DNA from 2 places in the Faecalibacterium sp. Marseille-Q4896 genome. Region 2 is predicted to be linked to the other one. Evidence: predicted binding sites of a transcription regulator. Region 2 holds the regulator's gene; the other holds the start of a gene.
The links. Region 2 encodes Rex, which represses fermentation and respiration genes when NADH is low (regulators of the CRP and FNR family bind a similar motif). Its sites were predicted from a motif close to ATTGTTAANNNNTTAACAAT; they were not measured.
Positions count from the first base shown of each region.

Region 1: a site for Rex is predicted at 1,797-1,816, ahead of coaD (pantetheine-phosphate adenylyltransferase). Genes of this name have one in related genera too.

Region 1 covers NZ_JAFREG010000001.1:534,478-538,523, reverse strand. The annotation lists gene J3348_RS02785 (AI-2E family transporter) at 1-11, opposite strand, end outside; gene J3348_RS02780 (butyryl-CoA:acetate CoA-transferase) at 60-1,406, opposite strand; gene coaD (pantetheine-phosphate adenylyltransferase) at 1,920-2,426, shown strand; gene J3348_RS02770 (acetyl-CoA C-acetyltransferase) at 2,506-3,723, shown strand; gene J3348_RS02765 (enoyl-CoA hydratase-related protein) at 3,846-4,046, shown strand, end outside.
Region 2 covers NZ_JAFREG010000002.1:288,943-292,988, forward strand. The annotation lists gene J3348_RS05270 (DNA translocase FtsK) at 1-640, opposite strand, end outside; gene J3348_RS05275 (ATP-dependent Clp protease proteolytic subunit) at 743-1,423, opposite strand; gene J3348_RS05280 (redox-sensing transcriptional repressor Rex) at 1,685-2,326, shown strand; gene J3348_RS05285 (thymidine kinase) at 2,580-3,197, shown strand; gene J3348_RS05290 (ABC transporter substrate-binding protein) at 3,798-4,046, shown strand, end outside.

The DNA.
Region 1 (4,046 bases), on a different contig from region 2:
TTGTCCATCATGATAGACTCCATTTCAGCCGCGGACAGCAGGAATCTCCGCGGCACTTATCAGATTTTGTTGCTCCTGCGCCAGATGTGCATTTTTTCGGCTTCCTTGATCAGGTCTTCACGGAAGTCGGGATGTGCTACGTTGATCAGAGCTTCGGCCTTTTCCCAGGTGGTCAGGCCCTTCAGGTTCACGCAGCCGTACTCGGTGCACAGGTAGTGGATGTTGGCACGGGTATCGGTGACGATGCTGCCGTTTTCCAGAGTGGGACGGATGCGGCTCTCCAGCTGGCCGGTCTTCTTATTAAAGAAGGTAGAGGACAGGCAGATAAAGCTCTTGCCGCCCTTGGAAAGGTATGCGCCCAGAACGAAGTCCAGCTGACCGCCGGCACCGGAGATGTGCTTGAGGCCTGCAGTCTCGGCGTTCACCTGACCGAACAGGTCGATGTCCACAGCGTTGTTGATGGAAATAAAGTTATCCAGTGCGGAGATGCTGCGGATATCGTTGGTGTAGTCCACGGGTGCAGACATGCACTCCGGGTTATCGTTCAGGTAATCGTACATTTTCTGGGTGCCGGCACCGAAGGCGTAGACCTGACGGCCCTTGTCCAGCTGCTTGCATGCACCGGTGATCTTGCCGGCCTTGGCGATATCCACAAAGGCATCCACATACATTTCGGTGTGCACGCCCAGATCCTTCAAATCGCTCTGTGCGATCAGGCTGCCGATGGCATTGGGCATACCGCCGATGCCCAGCTGCAGGCAGGCACCGTTGGGGATCTGCGGAACGATCAGGTTGGCAACCTTCAGATCCACTTCGGTAGCAGCACCAGGAGCGGCCATCTGGCCGATGGGCGGGTTCTCGCCTTCCACGATGCCGGTGACCTGAGAAATGTGGATGCAGTTCTCCATGCCGCCAAGGCAGCGGGGCATGTTCTTGTTGACCTCAACGATGATCTTCTTGGCTTTTTCGCACACAGCACCCAGATGAGATGCACTGGGGCCGAAGTTGAAGTAGCCATGCTCGTCCATGGGGGTCACCTGGAACACCGCCACATCCAGCGGATCCGGGCTTTCGCGGTAGTAGCGGGGCAGCTCGGAATAACGGATGGGGGAGTAGAAGGAGAAGCCCTGTGCAATGGCCTTGCGCTCAATGCCGCCCATATGCCAGCTGTTCCATGTCATGTGTGCAGCGGGATCGTCGATCTGGAAGATCGCGGGCACCCACATCAGGATGCCGCCGCGGAAGTTGACACCTTCCAGCTCAGGCAGACGCTTTGCGATCTCGGCATCCACCGCCACAGGGGTGTTCACAGCCCAGCCGTAATCCACCCAGTCACCGCTTTTGACCAGTGCGGCAGCCTGAGCGGCGGTCATTTTCTTCTGAGCATACAGTTCCGTAAAATCCATTATAAACCATCCTCTCCTATAATAACATAAAGGAATTGTAAATTTATCATTTACTCTTCCTGCACGGACAAATCTTTGCAGGATGTTTACCACCTGTTGGCAATTTGAACACAGCTCTGACACAGGCGGATGATATCCTGATAACCAGCAGAAGGCAGCTGTCGGACAGGGCAGCAGATCTGCACAACTTAGTTATAACATTAACAATGTGCAGAATCAATAGTTTATCGAGAAAATTTTGACCGACTGGCAATATGGACAAAATTCGCGGAGTTTTTGGACGATTGTTTGGTACTGAAAAACCAAAATCTTTGCAAAAGGACTTGATAAAATTTTGACGATATGGTTTACTTATAGCGTAGCAGGCAGCTGCGATGCAGCACGACATTGATTGTTTAAATTTTAACGATAAAACGTACAGCTTGCACAAAAATCTTGCACCCAAGACTGGAAAGTGCTATCATGGCAGAACCAAAACGCGCTTTTCACAGCGCTCAAGGAGGACACCAGACGATGGCAACAGCAGTTTATCCCGGTTCGTTCGATCCGGTCACAAAAGGGCATCTCGATATCATCAAGCGCGCAGCAAAGATCAACGATCATCTGATCGTGGCGGTGCTCAACAACAGCGCAAAGAATCCGCTGTTCACCGTGGAGGAACGCGTGGAGCTTCTAAAGGAATGCTGCAAGGGCATCCAGAATGTTTCGGTGGAGAGCTTCGACGGCCTGACCGTGGAGTTCGCCAAGAAACGGCACGCTTCGGTGATGGTGCGGGGCCTGCGGGCGGTGACGGATTTTGAAAACGAGATCCAGCTTGCGCAGACCAATCACGCACTGATGCCCGGCATCGAGACCATGTTTCTGGCAACGAGCATCAAGTGGAGCTACCTTTCTTCCACCATTGTAAAAGAGGCAGCTTACTACGGCAGCGACATCGGTAAGTTCGTCACACCCAATGTGGAAAAGGCGGTCAACGAAAAGTATGCGCTGATCCGGCAGAAAAAAGACCCCGAGACCTAATTTGTAAAAGCGCTTACGGGCGTTTTGATAAAAATGGCTTACGAAAAGTAACACATACACAATTCAGGAGGCTATTCACATGAAAAAGATCGTTATCGCATCTGCATGCCGTACCGCTATTGGCAAGTTCGGCGGCACTCTGGCAAACGTTCCCGCAGTTGAGCTGGGCTCCATCGTCATCAAGGAAGCTCTGAACCGTGCAAACGTCGCTCCCGAGCAGGTCGATCATGTCTACATGGGCTGCGTCATTCAGGCCGGTCTGGGCCAGAACGTCGCTCGTCAGGCTGCTCTGAAGGCTGGCCTGCCCATCGAGACCCCGGCTGTCACCGTCAACGTGGTGTGCGGCTCCGGTCTGAACTGCGTCAACATGGCTGCTCAGATGATCGAGGCTGGCGATGCTGACATCGTGGTCGCAGGCGGCATGGAGAACATGGACATGGCTCCCTTCGCACTGCAGAAGGCTCGTTACGGCTACCGCATGGGCGCACCCATGGGCAAGAGCGAGATCGTGGATACCATGGTCAACGATGCTCTGTGGGATGCCTGCGGCTTCAACAAGCACATGGGCATGACCGCTGAGAACGTCTGCACCAACGAGACCTATCAGAAGAAGTACGGCTACAGCCCCATCACCCGTGAGATGCTGGACGAGTTCTCATACAACAGCCAGCTGAAGGCTGACAAGGCCATCAAGGACGGCGCTTTCAAGGACGAGATCGTTCCCGTTGTGATCAAGGGCAAGAAGGGCGACACCGTGTTCGATACCGATGAAGGCCCCCGTCTGAGCGCTCCTGAAGTGCTGGCAAAGCTGAAGCCCGCTTTCACCAAGGACGGCATCGTGACCGCCGGCAACTCTTCCGCCATCAATGACGGCGCTGCTGCTCTGGTCATCATGAGCGAGGAGAAGGCCAAGGAGCTGGGCGTGAAGCCTCTGGCTACCTGGGTCGCCGGTGCTCTGGCAGGCGTTGAGCCCGAAGTCATGGGCCTGGGCCCCATCGCCGCTACCAAGAAGGTCATGGCAAAGACCGGCCTGACTGTTGCTGACATGGATCTGATCGAGGCCAACGAGGCATTTGCTGCTCAGTCTGTGGCTGTCAGCCAGGCTCTGAACTTTGATATGAGCAAGGTGAACGTCAACGGCGGCGCAATTGCTCTGGGCCACCCGGTCGGCGCTTCCGGCGCTCGTATCCTGGTCACCCTGCTGTATGCTATGAAGCATCACGGTGCACACAAGGGCCTGGCTACCCTGTGCATCGGCGGCGGCATGGGCTGCGCTACCATCGTTGAGATGGACTAAGCTCCACCTCTTGGAATCCTGACTGAATGACAGACCCGGACGGGGAAGGGAACCGGAGAGCCTTTCCTCCGTCCGGGGGCTGTTTGTGATAATTGATAAGATTTGAATAGGAGGTTTTCACAATGGCATTTGTAAAAACCGAGGTGCAGGGTGCAGTTGAGATCATCACCATCGACCGCCCCAAGGCACTGAATGCCCTGAACCCCGAAGTTCTGGCAGATCTGAAGGCAGCTTTTGAGGCTGTGGATCAGGAGACTGTCCGCTGCATTGTTCTGACCGGCGAAGGCGACAAGAGCTTCGTGGCAGGCGCAGATATCGGTTCC
Region 2 (4,046 bases):
CGGCTTCTGCCGCGCGGGCAGCGGCACGTTCAGCGCGGCGGGCTGCGCTCTGCTGCGCCATAGCCGCACCCTTTGCGTGCACGCCGCCAAACGCAGCGCACAGCCATTGCCACACCTCTGCCGGGGTCAGATCAAAAATGTACAGGCTGACACACAGTGCCAGCACGATCATGATAAGGGTTGCCGCAGGCCGTCCGCACAGCAGCAGCAGGCTGCCGCCCAGCAGTGCACCCAGCGCACCGCCGCCGATCCATGCATTCACGCCGTTTGCGTAGCAGGCAGCTGTCATCTGGAATGCCGACATGCCCTGCGGCTGGATATCGGAAAAAACGATCACCGTGCCGCAGGCAAACACCAGCCCCAGAACCAGCTTGAAGATCTTGGGCAGAAGGTCTTCGCCCCGGGTATACTGCACAGCAAGGCAGCACACTGCCGCGCCCAGCACAAAGCTGCCGCAGCCAAAAAGTCCGAACAGCACATCGTGCAGGGCCTTCCATGCCGAATCTCCCTCCACAAAGGCCAGCACCACCAGCAAAAGGCCTGCAAACAGGGTGCCAAGCCCTGCCGGAAGCCGCTGTTCTGCGCGTTTTTTGCGCGATGCTGCGCGCCGTGTTGTCGTTTTACGTTTTTTTGTTGCCATGTTTCTTTGTTCCCCGCGTTTGTAGTAGACACACTATTTGATTTTATTATTGTACCACGCAGGGAAGAAAATGGCAAACCTATTGTTGTACAAAATCGGCCTTCATTTGCGTTCAATCTCTTTATACAGCCACGCCAGCGCATCCGAAAGCCCGCCCAGCTCATCAATGAGCTTTTCCTTCACGGCCCGGCGTCCATCCAGCACGGTGCCCATGTCCATCACCAGCTCGCCGGTGTGGAGCATCAGGTCGGTGTAGCGTTTTTCGGTCATGCCGCTGTGGGCCGCTACGAAGCCGGTGATGCGCTGCTGCATCTGCTCAAAGCTGCGCATGGTCTGCGGCACCCCCAGAATGACACCGGAATGCCGCACCGGGTGCACGGTCATGGTGGCTGTGGGCACGATGAAGCTGCGCCGGGCGCTCACCGCCAGCGGGATACCGATGGAGTGCCCGCCGCCCAGCACAAGCGTTGCACTGGGTTTGGACACGCTGGCGATCAGCTCCGCCAGCGCAAGGCCCGCTTCCACATCACCACCTACCGTGTTCAGCAACACCAGCAGACCTTCGATGCGAGGATCTTCCTGCGCAGCCACCAGCTGCGGGATGACATGCTCATACTTCGTGGTCTTCTGGCCCTGCGGCGCTTCCGAATGGCCTTCGATCTGGCCGATGACGGTCAGGCAGTGGATCACATGCTCCCCGCGGGCCAGCGTGACCGTGCCCAAATCCTCGATCTCTTCTTTTTCCAGCCGACGCGCGTCGGTCAGCTGCGTTTCATCGTTCATATGCTTTCCCCCTGCGTTTTCTGTCAGCATTCCCCAGCCTGTGCCGGGCTATGCAGACCCGCTGCAGCAAAAAAGCGGTAACATTTCATAAAAATTTTTTGAGAATGATTTGACATTCTCCATCGGTGCAGTATACTTTAAATAATTGACTGTAATATCTGCAATATGAACCCGTAAACGGATCGGGGTTTCTTTGTGCCGCATCTGTAAAGCAGGCAGCTGCGGCAAGTACTGCGATAGAGCGAAAGGAGAAAGTATTCTATGAACACTCCTGCAAGGGCTTCGCTTCCCGTTATCAAGCGTCTTCCCAAATATTACCGCTATCTGTGCTCTCTGCAGGCGGACGGCATCAACAGCATTTCTTCCCGCGAGCTGGCTGCTCAGATGGGCACCACCGCTTCGCAGGTACGGCAGGACTTCAACTGCATCGGCGATGTGAATGGCCGGCAGGGCATTGGCTACTCGGTGGAAAACCTGCTCTCCATTCTGGAAGGCCTGCTGTTCGGCAACGGCGACCGCCTGCCCACCATCCTGATCGGCTGCGGCCGTCTGGGCAAGGCAGTGAGCCGCTTTATCACCACCGACACCAACGGCTACCGCCTGATCGCCGCCTTTGATGTGGCACAGAGCGAGGTGGGCAAGGAGATCAGCGGCATCCAGATCCGCCATATCGACGAGCTGGAGTCTTTCTGTGCCGAGCATCACCCCAAGGTCGCAGTGCTCTGTGTGCCCCGCGACGGTGCGGAACAGGTCAGCGGCCGTCTGGTGGATCTGGGCATCGAGGGCTTCTGGAACTTCTCCCACTATGACCTCTCTGTGCCGTATCCCGATGTGGTGGTGGAGAACGTCCATCTGGGCGACAGCCTGATGAGCCTTGGCTACCGCCTGCGCAATCAGGACTGAATATACCTATCTATAGTAAATAAAAAGAAATAGAGACTGTTGCACAAGAGCAGCGGGCTCGCCCTCTCCGTCATTGCTAACGCAATGCCACCTCTCCCAGAGTGAGAGGCTTTGGCAGTATGGTCAAGTTTCCGGTTTTGCCAAGGGCTCTCCCTTTGGGAGAGCTGCTGAGCAACGCGAAGCTGAGAGGGCGAGGACGCTAAAAATAAAAATAAGTGCAGCAGTCTTTTCTTCTATAAGGAGAGTTTTTCAAATGGCAAAACTGTATTTCCGTTACGGCGCGATGAACAGCGGCAAGAGCACCGCCCTGATGCAGGTAGCCCACAACTACGAAGAACAGGGGATGCGGGTGCTGATCCTCAAGCCACAGGTGGACACCAAGGGCGGCGGTGAGCTGGTGAGCCGTCTGGGCGTGCGCCGCAAGGCTGATCTGCTGATCCCGCCGGAGACGGACGTGTTCGAGGCCGTGCGCACGGCCAACGCTGACGGTGCGCCGCTGGCCTGCGTGCTGTGCGACGAGAGCCAGTTTTTCACTGCGCAGCAGGCAGAACAGCTGTTCATGGTCACGGTGGATTTGAACATTCCGGTGATCTGCTACGGCCTGCGGGCAGATTTTTCGCTCAAGGGCTTTCCCGGCTCTACCCGCCTGCTGGAGCTGGCCCACACCATCGAGGAGATGAAGACTATCTGCACCTGCGGCCGCAAGGCCATCTGCAACTGCCGCAGGGTGAACGGCAGATTCGTCTTTGAGGGCGAGCAGGTGGCCATCGATTTGGAAAACGATGTGCAGTACGTGAGCATGTGCCCCCAGTGCTATTTCAAGGCAAAGCGCGCGTTCTACGCCGAAAAAGCTGCTTCGCGGGTCGAATAAGCTTGTATACAAGGCTGCTGTGTCCAACGACACGGCAGCCTTTCTTTTTTATTCCCGGCCCACAGGCGCAGTCCACGCAGCAGCGCAAAATATGTTGCTGTCGGTGCTTCTTCACCTCCCAAAAGGGCGAAAAAGCACCGATTTCCATGCCCGAAGACCGGTGCCGGATGCCCGCCGCAAACAATTGATATATCAGAGTGAACATTTTTTGCGCTATTGATATATCAGTTCAAAGACTCCCATCCGGGCTTTTTAAGCTGGTGTTCGTCCACAATGTATGCAACGCTTCCACGTTCTGAAACGGAATGTTTACAAAATTATTGCAAAATTCGACGTTCCCCCTATGATGCATCCCAGTTTTCTATGCAAAATGGCGAAGTATACATGTTGCACAGTTTTTCGAGCCAAGTTTATTCATTTCAGCAAAGGCGTCAATTCTCGCGCGAAAACAAGAGCAATATTTGTACGTTTTTTGTTTAGATATCTGCAATTTGCGTCTTTCTTTTTGGTTGTTGTTTTGTTATCATAATTGTATACAACGGGGTATGTGCAGAACCCCCGTGCGAGATGATGTTTTCTGTATTTAGGAGGAGAACGAAAATGAGCAAGGCAATTTCTCGTCGTGATTTCATGAAGGTCACCGGCGCTGTGGGCGCTGCCGGCCTTCTGGCTGCCTGCGGCGGCAACTCTGCCGCATCCAGCTCTGCTGCTTCCACCGCTTCTTCCGCTCCCGCTGCTTCTGCAGACGAGAGCCTGGCACTGTCTGACGGCCCTGTTTCCATGACCATCAGCTGGTGGGGCGGCGACAGCCGTCACGAGGCTTACCAGAACGCCATCAAGGAGTTCCAG